DNA from 4 places in the Methylocystis rosea genome. Region 1 is predicted to be linked to each of the others. Evidence: predicted binding sites of a transcription regulator. Region 1 holds the regulator's gene; each other region holds the start of a gene.
What was found. Region 1 encodes PhoB, which activates phosphate uptake and scavenging genes when phosphate is short. Its sites were predicted from a motif close to TGTCATNNANCTGTCAT; they were not measured.

Region 1 (4,609 bases):
CGGTCGTTCGGCCGCCTCGACGCCTTTGACGCGGCGCGCTTTGAGCGACTTGGCGAGATTAAGAATGCGGCGCAGCTCTTCGCCCGAGTGATCGGAAAGATCGAGGAAGCTGCGCGGCCGCGTCAGCGAATGGGCGGTCATCACGCAGCTCCGAGCTTTTCAATAGGCGCGGCGAGCCGGGCGCATGCCGCGCCAAGGCGCGAGGCCGCGGCCGCGACGTCGCTTTCGTCAATGATGAGCGGCGGCAGAAGGCGCACGACGTTGTCGCCGGCGAGCACCGTCAACAGGCCTTCGGCGCGGGCGGCGGCGGCGAAATCGCCATTCGGTATCCGCATCTTGAGGCCGAACATCAGCCCTTCGCCGCGGATTTCTTCGATGAGCGACGGAAAGCGGTCCTCGAGCTCCGCCAGCCGCTGGCGCAACAGCGCGCCAAGCCGCGCGACGCGCGCCATGAAGCCTTCTTCGAGCACGACGTCGAGAACGGCGCCGCCCACCGCCGTCGCCAGCGGATTGCCGCCGAAGGTGGAGCCATGCGCGCCCAGCGTCATGCCTTTGGCGGCCTCGCGCGTCGCGAGGCACGCGCCGAGCGGAAATCCGCCGCCCAGTCCCTTGGCGAGCGCGACGATGTCGGGCGTGACGCCGGCATGTTCGCAGGCGAGGAACTTGCCGGTGCGGCCGACGCCACACTGGACTTCGTCCAGCGCCAGCAGCAGCCCGCGCGCGTCGCAAAGCTCCCGTAGCCGCGCCAGAAACGACGGCGAAAAGACGCGCAGCCCGCCCTCTCCCTGAATCGGTTCGAGCAGGACGCCCGCCGTTTCTTGCGTGATCGCCGCCTCGACGGCGTCAAAATCGCCGAAAGGAACCTGATCGAAGCCCTCGACGGGCGGCCCGAACCCATCAAGATATTTCGCGTTGCCGCCCGCGGCGATCGTCGCGAGCGTGCGGCCATGAAAGGCGCCTTCGAACGTGATCAGCCGATAGCGCTCGGGCTGTCCGTTCACCGCGTGGAATTTGCGCGCCGTCTTGATCGCGCACTCGACCGCTTCCGCGCCGGAATTGGTGAAAAAGACCAGATCGGCGAATGTGGCGTCGCAAAGCCGCTCCGCGAGCCGCTCGGCCTGCGGGATGCGAAAAAGATTGGAGACATGCCACGGCTCTTCCGCCGCGCGCTTCAAAGTCTCGACGAGATGCGGGTGATTGTGGCCGAGCGACAGTACGGCGACGCCCGCGCTGAAGTCGAGATAGCGGTCGCCGTTTTCCGCAGTCAGCCACGCGCCTTCGCCATGTTTGAATGCGAGATCGGCGCGCGGATAGGTCGGATAAAGCGCTGACGTCAAAAGCCCTGCTCCATGCTCCCGTCGCTGGCTCCGGCCAGAGGAGGCTAAAAAAACAAAGCGCCGCCCGTTTAGGGCGGCAGTTCAGGACGGGATTTTATGCGCGCCGCCCGACGCGGTCAAATCCATGGCGCGGTTCGATATTGGCGTCAAAGCCAGCTGGCGCGGCCGCGCTAGGGTGAGTCCTGCGGGCAACAGTCTCGCCGAAAGCCTGTTGAGAACGCCAGCGCGCGCTTGCCAGCGCGACTCGCGCATGATTCAAAGTAAACAGAAAGTTTCTAGTCAGCGCCCGCGTAGTTCGTTTGGGCGTGTTCTCTCGAGTGTTGATGCGCATCACATCGCCGCAGGGCTTCAGACCTGCGCAGCGGTCGGAAGACATCCGATCCGCGCTCGACCCGAAAGAATGGAGAGCCTAATGTCATGGACCGACGAACGCGTCGAACTGCTCCGCAAGCTTTGGAGCGATGGTCTCAGCGCCAGCCAAGTGGCGGCGGAACTTGGACCGGGCATCACCCGCAACGCTGTGATCGGAAAGATCCATCGTCTGGGACTCGCCGAACGCGCCAAGACGGCGAGCGCGCAGCGGCCGCGCGTCGCCAAGGCCCCTCGCCCGACGCACCCGCGCATGAACGGCGTCTCGTCGCACGGCAATCTTGCGCTCGCTTTCGCGCCGCATGCGCTGGCGGCGCCGCGGCGTGCGCCTGAAGAAGAGGTCGTGATCCCGATATCGGAGCGCGTCACGCTCATGGAGCTCCGCGAATCCATGTGCCGCTGGCCGATGGGCGACCCCACGTCGGCGGAGTTCCGCTTCTGCGGCGGCAAGTCGACGATCGGCGGCGGCCCCTACTGCGCCTATCACGCGCGCGTCGCCTATCAGCCTGCGCAAGATCGCCGCCGCGCGCGCGATCAGTTCAGGGCGCAGCGTTACGCGTGAACCGCATCGGACACGTCACTCGTGTCCGAACGTTTCATCGAAAGAATAGCCCGCGCCGCGCACCGTGCGGATCGGATCCTTCTCGCGGCCGCGGATCAGCGCCTTGCGGAGCCGTCCGACATGGACGTCGACCGTACGCTCGTCGATCTCCGCCGACATGCCCCAAACACTGTCGAGCAGCTGCGCCCGCGTGAACACGCGTCCGGGCTTCTCCATAAAATATTCGAGCAGCCGGAATTCGGTCGGACCGAGGTGGATTTCGCGGCCGGATCGCCGCACGCGACGGGTGTCGCGGTCGAGGTCGATATCGCCGAGCGTGAGCCGTGAAGCGACGCGCTCGGGCCGCGCCCGGCGCAGCAGCGCGCGCACCCGCGCCATCAGCTCCGGAGTCGAAAACGGTTTGACGACATAATCATCGGCGCCGACCGAAAGGCCGCGCACGCGCTCGCCTTCCTCGCCGCGCGCGGTCAGCATGATCACCGGCATGTCTCGCGCGCTGTCCCGCGCCCGCAGGCGTCGGCAGATTTCAAGTCCGGAAACGCCCGGCAGCATCCAGTCGAGAATGACGAGATCGGGCGGCGACTCGGCGAGCCGCAGTTCGGCTTCATCGCCATTGTCGACATGTTCGACCTGATAGCCTTCCGCTTCAAGGTTATACACGAGCAGCGTCGCGAGCGACGTCTCGTCCTCGACGACGAGGATTCGCGGCGCCCGATCGCTTTTCCCAATCCGCTGTAGGACGGCGGACGTCACGTCGCTCATTGCGCCGCCTCGTCCTTCAGGCCGAAGTCGGGAACGCGCGTCTTCGGCCGCTCCGTGGGCATCGCCTCGCCGGTGACCAGATAAACGACCGTCTCCGAGATGTTGGTCGTGTGATCGCCGATCCGCTCCAGATTCTTCGAGCAGAACAGGAGATGCGTACAGAAGGAGATGTTGCGCGGGTCCTCCATCATGAAGGTGAGGAGATCGCGGAACACCGAATCCTCCAGCGCGTCGAGATCGGAATCGTTCTGCCAGACCGCGCGCGCCCGCTCGGTGTCGCGCAAGGCGTAGGCGTCCAACGAGTCCTTAAGCTGCATCGCGGCGATTTCATGCATCGACTTCAGACCGACGATCGCGCGCGGCACGCGCGCCTCCGACACGATCTTGAGCGTTCTCTTGGCGATGTTCTTGGCCAGATCGCCGACGCGCTCGATGTCGCCGGAAATGCGGATCGCGGCGATGCATTCACGCAGATCGACCGCAAGCGGCTGCCGGCGCGCGATGGTGAGAATGGCGTTCTCCTCGATTTCGCGCTGCAACGCGTCGAGACGAGGATCGCTGGAGACGACGCGGTGGGCGAGGTCGACGTCGAAGGTCGACAAAGCGTCCATCGCCTCCGCCAGCATTTTCTCCGCGACGCCGCCCATTTCAGCGATGCGGCGTCCCAGGGCTTCAAGGTCCCGGTCGTAGGATTTAACAATATGATCGCTCATGAGCGCCGTCCTTGAATCGCTGGTTTAGCCAAAACGGCCGGTGATGTAGTCGAGCGTGCGCTTCGCTTGGGGCTTGTTGAACACGTCGTCCGTCTCGCCGAATTCGACGAGCTCGCCGAGATACATGAACGCCGTGTAATCAGAGACGCGCACCGCCTGCTGCATGTTGTGGGTGACGATCGCTATGGTGTAGCGGCTGGCCAATTCGTCTATCAGCTCCTCGACCTTCGCCGTCGAAATCGGATCGAGCGCCGAACACGGCTCGTCGAACAGAATGATCTCCGGCTGCACCGCGACGCTGCGCGCGATGCAGAGTCGCTGCTGCTGTCCGCCTGACAGGCCCAGACCGCTGGTGTGAAGCTTGTCCTTGACCTCGTCCCAAAGAGCGGCGCCGCGCAGCGCGCCTTCGACGCGCGCGTCCATGTCGGCGCGCGGCAGTTTCTCGTATAGCCGAATGCCGAACGCGATGTTCTCATAGATCGACATTGGAAAGGGCGTCGGCTTTTGGAACACCATGCCGATGCGCGAGCGCAAGGCGTTAATGTCGACCGCCGGATCGAGAATATTCTCGCCGTCGAGCAGCACCTCTCCCTCGGCGCGCTGGCCGGGATAGAGATCATACATGCGGTTCAAGACGCGCAGCAGCGTGGACTTGCCGCAGCCCGAGGGGCCGATGAAGGATGTCACCTTATTAGCGTATAAGGGCATGGTGACGGCTTTGAGCGAATGCGACTCGCCGTAAAAGAAGTCGAGATTCCGCATTGAAACCTTGGTCAGCGGCGCCTTTACTTGAGCAATTTGAGCAGCGGCGTTCATTTCGAGTTCCTCCGCCCGGCGCTGAGCGCGCGGGCCGCGATCGAGAGAGC
Region 2 (4,609 bases), 950 kb from region 1:
CGAAAACGCCGTTCCCGGCTATGACGCGCTGCGACGCAAACTCATTCCACATTTCGACGCCTTCTACGGGACCACGCTCGACCTTCTCGAAGAGGCCGTCGGCCAAGGAGAATTTCGATGCGTCGACCTTGGCGTCGGCACCGGTCTCTTGTCGGAAATGATTCTCAAGCGGTTTCCCCGCGCGCAGGTCGAAGGCGTCGATCTCGCGCCGAGGATGCTCGATGCGGCGCGCGAACGGCTCGCGGTTTACGGCGCGCGCCTGCGCCTGTCGCTCGCGGACTATGCAACCGCGCCGCTCCCTGGGCCGCTCGACGCCGTCGTCTCGGCGCTCTCCATCCACCATCTCGATCACGAGGCGAAGCGCCGACTCTTCCGGCGGATTCATGATGCGCTGCGACCCGGCGGCGTGTTCCTCAACGCCGACCAGTCGCTCGGCGCGATGCGCGAAATCGAGGACGCCTATCAGCGCCGCTGGGAAGCGGATGTCCGAGGGTCAGGAATCGCCGCCGATGATTTCGCGGCGGCGAGAAAGCGCACGGAGCTCGATCGCAGCGCGACCTTCGCCGATCAGATCGCCTGGCTCGAAGACGCGGGATTCCGCTATGCCGACATCGGCTGGAAGCGCCACCGCTTTACGGTGTTTTACGCGCGGCGCTAGCGTCGTTTTTCGGCGCTTGGCCGATGCGCAAGGCGTCGCCGGCGTTGCGCGAGATTAATTGCTGCAGCTTGCCGGAAATGGCCGCCAACACCCACGGCAGCTGAACGTCGATGCGCAGCAAATCCTTCAGCACCGTGATCTGCGCCGTCGCCGTCTGGCCGAGCGCCGTCACGCGAACCGTTCCGACGTCGCCGGCCCAGGTGACTTCGGAATGCGCGACCTTGTCCACATATTCGCGTTGCATCCTTGCCAGCTGTTCGGAGACTCGGGCTTTCGCCGCTTCGACGCCGAGATCATGCGGCACTGTGACGGTGATGGCGTTCGACATTGGCTTCCTCCACTCGCCCCAATGTAGGCGCCCCTCTGCAGGATTAGAAGAATGGCGCGGCTAAAGGCGATGATGAGGACGACGATCTCTCGCGAGCTTGTGCGCTGTACGGTCGAGGTTGCGCTCGTTCTGGCGTTGAGCGGTGTCGCAACTTCCGCTGGGGCGCTCGACGCGCCGACGCCGCCACGACGACCGGCGTTTCAGACCATCCCCCTACCGGAGGCAAAGCCTGCCGTTGGCGCCAAGCCGCAGCAAGTGGAGCCCCATCCCCCCGAGGATTGCATGGCGAATCTGGGCGCGGCTGGCGTCGCTTTCGAACCCGCCGAAGCGCCTGCCGGCGCGCTTGACGGGTGCGCGATCGAGGCGCCGGTCCGTCTTCTTTCAGTCACGGTCGGCGTACGGCGCGTCGCGCTCAATGCTAAGCCGCTGCTGGGTTGCGCCTTCGCGCTACAATTTTCCGATTACGTGAAAAATCTGCTGGCGCCGCTCGGCCCCGGGACGATGGGCGCGTCGCTCGTCGCGATTGACACAGGTCCAGGCTACGAATGCCGCGGCCGCAATCATGATAACGGGGCCAAGTTGAGCGCGCACGCCAAAGGGCTCGCTCTTGATGTCGGCGCATTTGTTTTCTCGGACGGTCGAAAGATCGCCGTCGACGCTCAGCCGGATCCTCAATCGACAGCTTACGTCAAGGCGCTAAGAACGGCGGCTTGCGGCTGGTTCACCACGATACTTGGACCTGGATCAGATCCCTATCACGCAAGCCATCTTCATTTCGACGTCGAGCGCCATGGATCGAATGGCAGCTATCGCATTTGTCAGTGAGCGCGCGCTCCGGGCCTTCGCCTGCTGTCAATTCGCCGATGCGAGTAGGCCGAGGCGCGTCAGCTCATGCTCGCGAATGTTGCGGGTGATCGGATAATAGCCGCCCTTCTTCGCCTGCGTCTGACCATCTCTCGAAAGAACATATTTGACGAATTCGCCGCTGAGCGTGTCGATCGGCTTCTTTGGGTCCTTCATCAGGTAAATAAAGAGACCCCGCGCCAGCGGATATTTGCGCGAATACGTGTTGTCGAAGGAGGCGTCATAGCAGCTTTTGCCCGACGACAGCGGAACCGCGCGAACCCCCGCCGTCTTGTAGCCGATGCCGGAATAGCCCATCGCGTATTTGTCCTTCGTCACTTCGCTGACGACGGCTTCAGAGCCAACCTGCATTTGTACGGTGTCTTTGAAGTCGGCGCCGGCGAGGGCGTGCTGTTTGAAATATTTATAGGTGCCGGACAAAGCATTTCGACTCTGCAGAGCAATGGGCTTAGCCGCCCATTCGCCGGTGAGGCCAAGTTCGCCCCAGGTTAGGATGCTCTTGCCGCCGCCGCTTTTCGGGTCGGCGGCGAAAACCCGCTCAATCTGCTCCATGTTGATGCATTGGAGCGGGTTGTCCTTGTGGACGTATATCGCCAAGGCGTCGATCGCGACCAGAACCGCCGTCGGCTTGTAGCCATATTTCGCCTGGAAGGCCCCGATTTCATCGGGGTTCATCTGCCGCGACATCGGCCCAAGCTGGGATTCTCCCGAGAGGAGCGCCGGCGGCGCCGTGTTCGAACCCTTGCCGACAAGTTCGATCGACACATTTGGGTAGATCGCTTGAAACCCTTCGGCCCAGAGCTCCATTTCGTGATGCATCGTGTCCGAGCCGACCGACCTCAATTTTCCCGAAAGTCCGTTGACGACCTTGTAGGGGGAGAGCTCCAGATCGAGCGCAACAGCGCCGGCGGCCAAAACTACGAAAGCCGCGACGGCGGCGGAGAGGGCGCGCAGTTTCATGGCTTTTCTCCGTTGCATCAAAATCATTGCGGCCGAAACCACCTCGCCGCGTCAAGCGCGCGATCGACGTGGAGACGGCGTGGGAACGCCCGCCCGAATGTTGTGTGAGACGCTCTTGCTTTCGCCGCAATTTCGCTCGGCGAAATGACAGGCTCATGACGCCTATGCGACAGGACGGCCGCGCAACGTGCAGTCGAAAAAAAGCGCAAAAAAAACCGGAAGGCGAGGCGTCGCCTTCCGGTTTGACGTGATGTGGCCGCAGCGCGAAGGCGCGGCGGCCGCGTCTTTTCGTCAGTAGCTGTAATACATGTCGAATTCGACCGGATGCGGCGTCATCTCGAAGCGCATCACGTCCTGCATCTTGAGGTCGATGTAGGAGTTGATGAAGTCCTCGTTGAAGACGCCGCCGACCGTCAGATAGGCGTGGTCGGCCTTGAGATTATCGAGCGCTTCGCGCAAGCTGCCGCACACCGTCGGGATGGCCTTCAATTCTTCCGGCGGCAGATCGTAGAGATCCTTGTCGGCCGGTCCGCCCGGATCGATCTTGTTGGCGATTCCGTCGAGGCCCGCCATCAGCATGGCGGCGAAGGCCAGATAGGGATTCGCCGTCGGATCGGGGAAACGAACTTCGACGCGCTTCGCCTTCGGGTTGGAGCTGAAGGGGATGCGGCACGACGCCGAACGATTGCGCGACGAATAGGCGAGCAGCACCGGCGCCTCATAGCCCGGAACCAGACGCTTATACGAATTGGTCGACGGGTTGGTGAAGGCGTTCAGCGACTTCGCATGCTTGATGATGCCGCCGATGTACCACAGGCACTCCTGAGAGAGGCCTGCGTATTTGTCGCCCGCGAAGACCGGCTTGCCGTCCTTCCAGATCGACTGATGGACATGCATGCCCGAGCCGTTGTCGCCGAAAACCGGCTTCGGCATGAAGGTCGCCGACTTGCCGTAGGAATGCGCCACCTGATGGATCGCATACTTGTAGATCTGCAGGTGGTCGGCGACCGTGACGAGCGTCTCGAACTTCAGACCGAGTTCGTGCTGGGCGGAGGCGACTTCGTGATGGTGCTTCTCGACCTTGACGCCCATGGCCGCCATGGCGGCGAGCATCTCGCCGCGCATGTCCTGTCCGGCGTCGACCGGCGGCACCGGGAAGTAGCCGCCTTTGGTGCGCACGCGGTGGCCGAGGTTGCCGCCCTCATAGGCCGTGCCGCTATTGGAGGGCAGCTCGGTCGAATCCAGCGTGAAGCCCGTATCGTAGGGCTCGGCTGAAAAGCGCACGTCGTCAAAGACGAAGAATTCGGCCTCAGGACCAAAAAAGGCCGTGTCGCCGACGCCGGTCGATTTCAGATGCTCCATCGCCTTCTTGGCCATGCCGCGCGGGTCGCGGTTGTAGGGCTGGCCTGTCGCGGGCTCTACGACGTCGCAGACGACGGAGAGCGTCGACGCCGCGAAGAAGGGATCCACGGAGATGGAATCCAGATCCGGAAGGAGCGTCATGTCCGATTCATTGATCGCTTTCCAGCCGGCGATCGACGAGCCGTCGAACATGATGCCTTCGGTCAAAGCTTCTTCATCGACAATCGAAACGTCGAACGTCACATGCTGCCACTTGCCGCGCGGGTCGGTAAAACGGAAATCGACGTATTTAACGTCGTTATCCTTGATCTGCTTAAGAACGTCCTTGGCCGTTGTCATGTGGTTCGATGCCTCTCTTTGCTGATCTTGCTGTTTAGCTGTTTTCGAATTGGGCGCGGCGGAGCGTCGAAAGATGTTGGCGAGAAAGCTCATGGGGC
Region 3 (4,609 bases), 1.7 Mb from region 1:
TGCCGGAACTCGAATTCACCGCGATCTACTCTCACATGGACCGCACCAATACGGTTGCAGCGCCCTATCGGCAGTTCCAGGCGGATCTGCTGAGAATGCAGCTGCAGTGGAACTACTGATCATCTGGTCAGACTAATTCTTGTCAAACGCCTCCGGTTTCGCGCCGGAGGCGTTTGCGATTTCGGGACTTTCGTTTGCTCGTCTGATAACGAAATGACCTTGGTTGGGTTTGGTGCGAGGACTCGAAAGATGAAGCTGATCGCGACGGTTGCCTTGTCCTTTATGTTGGCGTTGGCAGGGTCAGCGCTTGCTGAAGACTATGAGAACGCCGTCAGCGCAACGCGACGCGGCGACTTCGCTGGCGCGTTTAAATTGCTCAAGCCGCTGGCCGAGAAGGGCGACGCGCGCGCGCAAGGCGACCTCGGCGCGATGTATCTCACAGGCAAGGGAGTCGCCGCCAATCCCAAGGAAGCGTTAAAATGGCTTCGCTTGGCCGCAGATCACGGGAATGCCTCCGCCCAATTCAATCTCGGCACCATGTATCTCGAAGGACAAGTGGTCATGAGAGATTACAAGGAGGCGATGAAGTGGAATTTGCTCGCCGCGGGCCAGGGATTGGCGGCGGCGCAAGTGAACATCGCCTCGATGTATTATGACGGCGTCGGCGTCGCGCAGGATTACAAGGAAGCGGCCAAATGGCTGCGGCTCGCGGCGGAGCAGGGCGACGCCGACGCGCAGTTGAATCTCGGCAACATGTATGTCGCCGGACAGGGCGTCGAGCGCGATCTGCTGCGCGGCTTCATGTGGACGCAGCTTGCGACGGAGTCGCTGTCGATGGGCGAGACCGAAAAGAAGGCGGTGCGCGACATGTCGGCAAAGTCATTGTCGCCGGCAGACGCCGCCAAGGCTCAAGCCATGGTCGCTCGCTGCAAGGAATCGAAGTTTAAAAATTGCGACTGAGCTGCAGGGGAACGCTCGGATCGAGCAGAGCGTTTCCGCCTTTGATTTCCGTCTATTCTCGCTCGATTTGGATTTGGTCTTTCGCTGTCGGGCTCGCAGGCTTTAGTCCCACGAGCAGCTGATCGACGAGGGTTGTTTCAGCCCCGTTCAGCCAAGTCCGCCACCACGCCCCTCCGGCGATAAGCCTTGCGCCCGTTTGATCAACCGTGGTCGGCGGGCTTTGCCCACGGCCGGCAGGTGAGAAGCCTGCTACTGTTCCGGACCCTTCACAGCGCCTTTCGTCCCATCCACCCCGGCAGTTGGAACGGGGTCGGGAGTCGTGTGACCGTTGCTGGGCTGCGACGCGCGATGGCGTTTGCTTAACCCGAGCAGACATTCGCAGTCGCATGTTGCTGCTGTATTTCTAAAACGAGAATCATATTTCTCGAATGTGTGTACATTGTATAAAATAGAAATAATATTGCTGGAAGTTTGCTAAAATAGTACATTATTGGGACTATGCGACTGTTGTCATAAAATGTATAAGGACGTACGCAAAATGCTATACTATGCATAAAGCTTAAAGTAAGTTAAAGCGGCTTTTAACTAGTACCTAGGTCAATAACGTACTGTATCTAAGGCGATTAAATGTGTGGTACTGCAGCAACACGTTGAATTATAGCGATTAGATGCTGCGACAATACATGTTAAGTCATGGATTTGTCATCCGACGTGGGCCATAAGTCGCGCGCTGTTTTTTTTAAACGCTCATGAAAGCGCGAGGCTGGGACATGGCAATTACACGGTTCAATCAATCACTCGCTCTAGCGACGGTGGGAGCATTGCTCTCGACGACGGGGCAGGCGGCCGACAGCGCCACTGAGGCGCGACTGCGCATGCTGGAAGCGGAGATCGCGAGGCTTCGTCCGCTGGAAGCGGAGGTCGCCAAGCTTCGTCATGAGACGCGCGGAGCCAAAGCGCAGGCGAATATCGCGACCAACGTCGCCAACGCCGCAGTCGTGGCGAAGGGCCCGCCGGGTCCGCCCCCGCCGCCGCCGGTCTTCGTCAGCTTTAGGAACGGCCTTTTCGTGGAAACGGCGGATAAGCAATTTAGCTTCAAGATTGGCGGTCGCCTCTTTGTAGATGGAGGCGGGACCGTCGGCTCCCCGGGCAACGGCTGGCAGGGAAATGTTGGCTTTGGCCAGGCGCGACTCGAAGTCGAGGGTACCTTCAGGCCCTGGTTTTATAAGATCCAGTACGACTTCGCGAATTCTACAACGCAGCTTTGGAATACAAATCTGCCGAATGCGAACGGGGGCACGGGTCTCCAGTTCTGGTCAAGAAACTACGTAACCGACCGCAATTTCCTTTGGGGCGGATTCCGCGACGCATACCTCGGTCTGCAAGATCCGCGCTTGTCGCATCCGTTGCTCGCTGAGCCGGTCTATTTCAAGATCGGCAGCCAGTACGAGTCTTTCAGCTTAGAGGCGTTGGCTTCTTCGAAATATCGCGACACGATCGAACGGCCGCTTGCGGTCGATGCGATCGCGCCCTTCCGCCATATCGGCGTGGCGGCTGGCATGATCGGCAAAGACAATTGGACGGCTCACTTCGGTCTTTACTCGCTGAGCTTCCAGGATCTCAACGCTCGTCCGGTTAACACCTCGTCAGGAAATGCGGGCGTTTTAGCGCCGGCCTATAGCGGCTACGGCGTGAAAAACGCTAATTGGTACCAACCCTGGGGAGGCGGCGCCTACTGGGAAACCACCGGCCGCGTAACCTGGGCGCCCATCTTGGATGAGCATCGACTTGTGCATTTAGGCGTCGCAGGAAGCTACCATCAGCCAAATAATGCGACAGCCTACAGCGACGACCGTAACTCGGCGCCAGGCAATCGCCTCGGGTCGGAAGCCAATGTCCTGGGCACGAACTTCCTCGGAACGACGGATCTTTCGTGTGGCCGTTTCGCTCAGTCTGCCCCCTTGGTGGCGGGCGCGGTGAACTTTAACCAGTATAGCGCCGCAGGCAACTGTATAAAGGATATCGAAAAAGTCGACCTTGAGGCGGCATTTTCATACGAAAACTTCTTCGTCCAGGGCGAGTGGCTCATGGCGAACTATAACCGTAACACGTCCGCAGCTCAGCAGTTTGCGTTGACCCAACTGGCTCAGTTGGGCGCCGCTTCGCCCGCTCAGGGACTGTTTATCTCCCCCGGTAATTCCAATTACGTGACCACCGGAGGATATGTGCAGGGCGAGTGGTGGATTACAGGAGAAGAGAAAGCTCAGTCCTACGACATGAAAGACAAGAACGGCGTCACGTTTGGTCAGCTGAAGATCAAGGATCCGTTCATGAGGGGCGGATGGGGCGCATGGGGTCTGGTCGGCCGCTGGAGCGTTCTCAACCTGAACAATGGGCCATACCAGGGCGCGTCTCTCTATAACAACCTGGCGGTCGCCAATAACGCGTTCGGATTATTCGGGGGCCTCCCGGGAACTCCTGCACAGATCGCCAATGCAACTCTCTTGCAGAACGTTATCGCAAACTCCGGCGTCTATGGCGGCTATCAACAAAACGTGACGGCAGGCGTCAACTGGTATCCGGATAACGGCATCGCCTTCCAGTTCAACGCGACCCATGTGATGTCTCTGAAATCGCCGTTGAACTGGAACAATCAGTCTTCCTACGAGAGTGGCTCGCACCCGACGTTCCTCGAAATGCGGGCGAAGGTCTACTTCTAGCTCTTGCAACTCGAAAATTCCGCGCCCCTTCTCGGGGCGCGGAAGCGACAGGGCCCCCTTCATCATGGCAGGCGGAGGTTCGCGGCAAGGTCCATTAAGGTCTAATGGCAAGGTCTATTGGTAAGCATAGACGGTCAGACCGCACGAAACCCGCCGAGCCCAAGGTCCGGCGGGCTTTTCTTTGCGTCTATGCGGATGATATGGTTTTTGACGATTGAAATTCGCCCAAAGGGAGCGCTCGAGTTCGCCGATGAGGTCGCTCGTGACGACGCTGAGGCGCCTGGTCGGGCGTCCGTTCCCCCGGCGCTACGGGTTGAGAACGCGCATGAACCGCTATGACCGCCAGCCTCAGCCTGCTGACGAGGCCGTCGTCGAATATCTCGACGGCGAATATCGCGTGCGCAAGCCCGGCGCCTATGTGCGCTGCGCGGTGACGGGCGAGCCGATCCCGCTCGAGGATCTGCGCTATTGGAATGTCGATCTGCAGGAGCCTTACAGCGGGCCACACGCCAAGCTGATGCGTCTTGGCGTCAAGAAGCCCGACTAAGGATCGGAAAGACGCGCTTCGTCCGCCTTGCACAGCCCGCGAAGCGCTTCGTCCAGAATGACCGCGTCATCGAAAACCAAGGCGACGGGTAGCGTATCGACGCCCAGCGTCGCAAGCTGGCCGCCCATTCGCGCCGCATCCTTTTCCGTCGTGACGAGCCGCGCGCCCTGTTCCTGTCGTAACTTCGATAGCGTCGCGCAATCTCTTTGCGTGAAGCGGCGATGATCGCCGAAGGAGACCCGCGCCGCGACATCGGCGCCGCATCCTTCCAACAAGCGGAAGAATTTCTCCGGCCTTGCGATGCCGGCGAAGGCGACGAGGCGCGCGCCGTTCATCGCCTCCGCGGCTCCGCTGTCGGGCGCCAAATGGGCGGCGATGACGG
Region 4 (4,609 bases), 780 kb from region 1:
GTCCGCCGGCTGCGTCGCCTCCGTCTTGGCGTCCTCGACCAGCGCGATCGCATCGATGTCGGCCTGACCCTGCGTGACGGATTTGAACGGCTTGCCCTCGTAGCCCAGCGCGCTCGTCACCCAGAAGGCGTCGACGGCGTCGTCGAGAAGCAGCACTTCGACGCCTCTGGCGCGGAATCCTTCGAGCTGCGGGCTGGCGCGCAGCCGCTTCATATCGTCGCCGACAAGATAATAAATCGCCGTCTGATTTTCCCTCAGATCGGCGACGTAATCCTTGAGCGCGCGGGTCTGTTCCTCGGACTTCGTCGAGGCGAACCTCGCAATTTCGAACAAATCGTCGCGGCGGCTCGGGTCTTCATGCAGCCCTTCCTTGAGCACGGAGCCGAAGTTCTTCCATACGTCCGCGAATTTTTCGGGCTCCGCGTCGGCGAGCTTCTTGAGCTCCTGCAAAATGCGCGTCGCGATGGCCTTGCCGATCGCGCCGGCGACCGGGCTTTTCTGCACCATCTCGCGCGAGACATTGAGCGGAATGTCGGCGCTGTCGACGACGATGCGCATGAACCGCAGCCAGGCGGGCAGCAGCTCCATGTCGCGCGATATCAGCACGCGCCGCACATACAGCTTGGATTTGCTCTTTCGCGCCGGGTCGAAGAGATCGAAGGGCCGCGCCCCAGGAACAAAGGCGAGCACCGTATATTCGGTGCGTCCTTCGGCGCGCCAATGGGCGATCAGCGCGGGCTCGTCCAGCTGCCCGGACAATTGGCGGTAGAAGTCGACATATTGCTCATGTGTGATGTCAGACTTCGGCTTCGTCCACAGGGCGACGCCTTCGGCGATCCGCCGGGGCTCTTCGCCCGGGGCCGCGATGAGATCAATCGGCGCGGCGATCGCGCCCGAGTGCTCGCGCACGACGCTTTCAACCCGCCAGCCGTCGAGAAATTCATCGCTGTCGGCGTTGAGATGCAGCGTGACGCGGGCGCCGACGGTCGGCGCCTCTTCGAGCGGCAGAGCTGCGATCTGATAGGAGCCCTTGCCGTCTGAACTCCACAGCCAGGCCTGATCCTGGCCGGCCCGCCGCGTCGCGACCTCGACGTGGTCGGCGACCATGAAGGCGGAGTAGAAGCCGACGCCGAACTGGCCGATGAAGCCGGCGTCCTTCTCCTTCCCGAGTTTGTCGAGAAAGGCGCGCGTGCCGGAATTGGCGATGGTGCCAAGGGCGCTGATCAGCTCCTCGCGCGACATGCCGACGCCATTGTCGGCCACGGTCAGCGTGCGCTTCTCCTTGTCGAGTGAGATCGTGACGAGCGGCGCGGCGGCTTGCGCGGCGAGTTTTTCGTCGGAAAGCGCCTCGTAACGCAGCTTTTCACAGGCGTCGGCGGCGTTCGAGACGAGTTCGCGCAGAAAGACGTCGCGCTCCGAATAGACGGAATGCGTCATCAGCTCGAGCAGCCGCGCGACGTCGGCCTCAAAACCGAAATCGGCGGCGGTTTGCGGATCGGCGGCGGGAGCCGCGGCGGCGACGGATGCGGCGTCGTCGGTCATGTTCTCTCCAATGAAAACAAAAAGAGAATGGCGTCGCGGGCGACGCGACTGCGGCTCCTGAATTCGTCAATAATGCGGAATTTTGCAAGAGCCTCGGCGGCGGGGCGCCGCTGCTGGCCCGCTAAAGCTAGACGAGCCGGCGCGGGAGCGAAACTCCCGGCCGGCTCGACCATCGCCACGACCTCTATATCTCTGAACCTCACGCTTCGGGGGGCTGGGGGGCTGACGAAACCGAAAACGCGTGGCCCCGAGCTGTCGAGGCAATGAACTTCATTTTGGGCGGCGCGTTTGGCTGGCAAGGGGCGCCAAGTCGGCGAAAGTATGATTCTTCCCAGCCAAATCTTATCAGAGCGCAAGGATGCGAAGATTCTCGTCGTAAACCAGTCATTAAGTCTTGCCGGGCGCATTCTTGCGGGCCAACATGGTTAAGAGAGATCGAGGAGAGCGGACGCATGGCGGAGTCGGAGACGACGGAGCCCAGCCGGGTTCGACCCGCGCTCGTCGTCGTGAACGGCGCTTCGCCGGACGCGGCGTCGGGAGTTCGGGGAGACAAGCGCGGCGCGGCGGTTTCGTTCAGCCGCCTAGAACTCAACGTCATCTTCAATCTTTATGGAGCGAAAGTCGCGCAGGGAGAGTGGCGCGACTATGCGATCGACTTCACGCCGGCGAAGGCCGTGTTCTCGATTTTTCGGCGCGCGAGCGAAGCGCCGTTGTATCGAATCGAGAAGAACCCGGCGCTGGCGCGTCGGCAAGGCGCCTATTCCGTCATCGCGGCGACGGGGCTCGTGCTGCGGCGCGGACATGATCTCGCGCGCGTCGTGCGAGTCTTGGACCGCGCGCTCAAGCTCGTCGGCGCCGAATAGAACAAAGTCATCTTCGCAAGATCAGAATCGATCGGCCCGATAGGGCGCGGGATCGATGAAGGGCTGTTCGCCCGTCATCATATCGGCGAGGAGCCGGCCGGAAACCGGCCCAAGCGTCAGCCCATGATGCGCGTGGCCGAAATCGAACCATAGGCCGGGATGACGCGGCGCCGGACCGACGATCGGCAGCATGTCCGGCAGGCAGGGCCGCGCGCCGCGCCAGGGTTCGGGGTCCAGCCGTTCGGCCAGCGGAAACAATCGCCGCGCCGTCGGTTCGCAAACCTCGATCTGAACCGGGGTCGGCGGCGCGTCGCGGCGGGCGAATTCGGCGCCGCTCGTCAGCCTGACGCCGCGGCGCATCGGCGCCAAAAGATAACCGACGTCGGCGTCGAGGATGGGATGATTGAGTTTTGCGCCATCCTTTGCGGCGTAATGCATATGGTAGCCGCGCTTCCAGCCGAGCGGAATGCGATAGCCGAGCGGCCCGTAGATGGCGTCCGACCAGGGGCCGAGCGCCACAACCGCGGCGCCGGCGACGAGCGGCCCGTTACCCGTCTCGAAGCGCCAACGCCCATCCGGCTCTTGCGAAAGACTGCGCGCGTCTCCTGAGAGCAGATGGCCGCCACGCGAGACGAAGAGATCGGCATAGGCTTTCGACAGAGCCGCAGGATCGATGATCGCGGCGGTGTCACGGTAATGGATACCGCCCATGATCGGGGCGAGATCGGGCTCCAGCGCCGCGACCCCGGCCGAGTCGAGCGTATCGATATGCAGATCATAGGCGCGCAGCCGCTCGGCGTCGGCAAGGCCGGCGGCGAGCGTCCGCTCGCTGCGATGCAGCTTGATCCACCCGGTCCTGCGCAACAGCTCGCCGGCGCCCGCCTGCTGGATCAGCGCCTCATGCTCGCTCAGGCTGTGTTCGATCAGCGGGCGTCGCGCCTCGAGATTCCGCTGCACCCTCTCTGGCGCGCTCTCGCGCCAATAGCGCAAGAGCCAGGGCCCCACCGCCGGCATGGCCGAGACGTGATAGCGCGCCTCCGGCAGAAGGTTCAGCGCATATTTGATGAGCTTCGCCGGATCGCGCGGGAACAGATAGGGGATGAGGGAAGAACGTTCGATCAGGCCGGCGTTGCCGAAGCTCGTCTCCTGACCCACGGCGCCGGCGCGATCGATGAGCGCGACGTCGCGGCCGCGCGCCTGCAGATGCAGCGCGGCGCTGACGCCGACAATTCCGGCGCCAAGAACGACGACATCCGTCGACTGCATGAATCCCCCAAAGTGATCGCCTCATATATGGACTTTGATGCAACGCGCATGCTAGCGCCTCTCTTCTTCCACAAATTTTCAGGGCGCGCCGGATGATCCCCCGCTATTCCAGACCCGAGATGACCGTGATTTGGGAGCCGCAGACGCGGTTTCGCATCTGGTTCGAGATCGAGGCCTACGCCTGCGACGCGCTCGCCGAGATCGGCGTCATCCCGCGGGAGAGCGCCAAGGCGATCTGGGACAAAGCGGATTTCGTCACCTTCGACGTCGCGCGGATCGACGAGATCGAGCGGGTGACGAAACATGACGTGATCGCCTTTTTGACCCATCTCGCCGAATTCATCGGCGCCGAATCGCGCTTTGTGCATCAAGGCATGACGTCTTCCGACGTGCTCGACACTTGCCTTGCCGTGCAATTGTCGCGCGCCGCCGATCTCTTGATCGCCGACGTCGACGCGCTGCTCTCCGCGCTCAAAACGCGCGCTTTTGAGCACAAATACACGCCGACGATCGGACGCTCGCATGGCATTCACGCCGAGCCGACGACCTTTGGGCTGAAACTGGCTCAGGCCTATGCAGAGTTCGCGCGGGCGCGCGCGCGGCTCGTCGAGGCGCGCAGGGAAATTTCGACCTGCGCGATTTCCGGCGCCGTCGGCACTTTCGCCAATATTGATCCGCGCGTCGAAGACTATGTGGCGCATAAGATGGGACTGACCGTCGAACCGATCTCGACGCAGGTCATTCCGCGCGACCGCCATGCGGCGTTTTTTGCGACGCTCGCCGTCGTTGCGTCTTCCGTCGAACGGCTGTCCATCGAAATCCGCCATCTTCAGCGCACCGAGGTTCTTGAGGCGGAGGAATATTTCTCGGCCGGGCAGAAGGGCTCGTCGGCCATGCCCCACAAGCGCAATCCGGTGCTGACCGAGAATCTGACCGGC

Region 2: a site for PhoB is predicted at 2,955-2,971, ahead of EHO51_RS09295 (PstS family phosphate ABC transporter substrate-binding protein). Genes of this name have one in related genera too.
Region 3: a site for PhoB is predicted at 1,650-1,666, ahead of EHO51_RS05300 (OprO/OprP family phosphate-selective porin). Genes of this name have one in related genera too.
Region 4: a site for PhoB is predicted at 1,914-1,930, ahead of EHO51_RS10085 (DUF2794 domain-containing protein). Genes of this name have one in related genera too.

Annotation. Positions count from the first base shown of each region.
Region 1 covers NZ_CP034086.1:2,856,579-2,861,187, forward strand. Annotated here, with positions in the region: gene argF (ornithine carbamoyltransferase) at 1-141, opposite strand, end outside; gene EHO51_RS13795 (aspartate aminotransferase family protein) at 141-1,337, opposite strand; gene EHO51_RS13800 (GcrA family cell cycle regulator) at 1,750-2,268, shown strand; gene phoB (phosphate regulon transcriptional regulator PhoB) at 2,284-3,030, opposite strand; gene phoU (phosphate signaling complex protein PhoU) at 3,027-3,743, opposite strand; gene pstB (phosphate ABC transporter ATP-binding protein PstB) at 3,768-4,559, opposite strand; gene pstA (phosphate ABC transporter permease PstA) at 4,556-4,609, opposite strand, start outside.
Region 2 covers NZ_CP034086.1:1,907,741-1,912,349, reverse strand. Annotated here, with positions in the region: gene EHO51_RS09310 (class I SAM-dependent methyltransferase) at 1-658, shown strand, start outside; gene EHO51_RS09305 (polyhydroxyalkanoic acid system family protein) at 633-986, opposite strand; gene EHO51_RS09300 (extensin-like domain-containing protein) at 1,038-1,811, shown strand; gene EHO51_RS09295 (PstS family phosphate ABC transporter substrate-binding protein) at 1,839-2,810, opposite strand; gene glnA (type I glutamate--ammonia ligase) at 3,102-4,511, opposite strand.
Region 3 covers NZ_CP034086.1:1,115,879-1,120,487, forward strand. Annotated here, with positions in the region: gene EHO51_RS05290 (porin) at 1-119, shown strand, start outside; gene EHO51_RS05295 (tetratricopeptide repeat protein) at 250-960, shown strand; gene EHO51_RS05300 (OprO/OprP family phosphate-selective porin) at 1,731-3,680, shown strand; gene EHO51_RS05305 (DUF2093 domain-containing protein) at 4,006-4,227, shown strand; gene lpxK (tetraacyldisaccharide 4'-kinase) at 4,224-4,609, opposite strand, start outside.
Region 4 covers NZ_CP034086.1:2,077,734-2,082,342, reverse strand. Annotated here, with positions in the region: gene htpG (molecular chaperone HtpG) at 1-1,542, opposite strand, end outside; gene EHO51_RS10085 (DUF2794 domain-containing protein) at 1,995-2,405, shown strand; gene EHO51_RS10080 (NAD(P)/FAD-dependent oxidoreductase) at 2,427-3,671, opposite strand; gene purB (adenylosuccinate lyase) at 3,764-4,609, shown strand, end outside.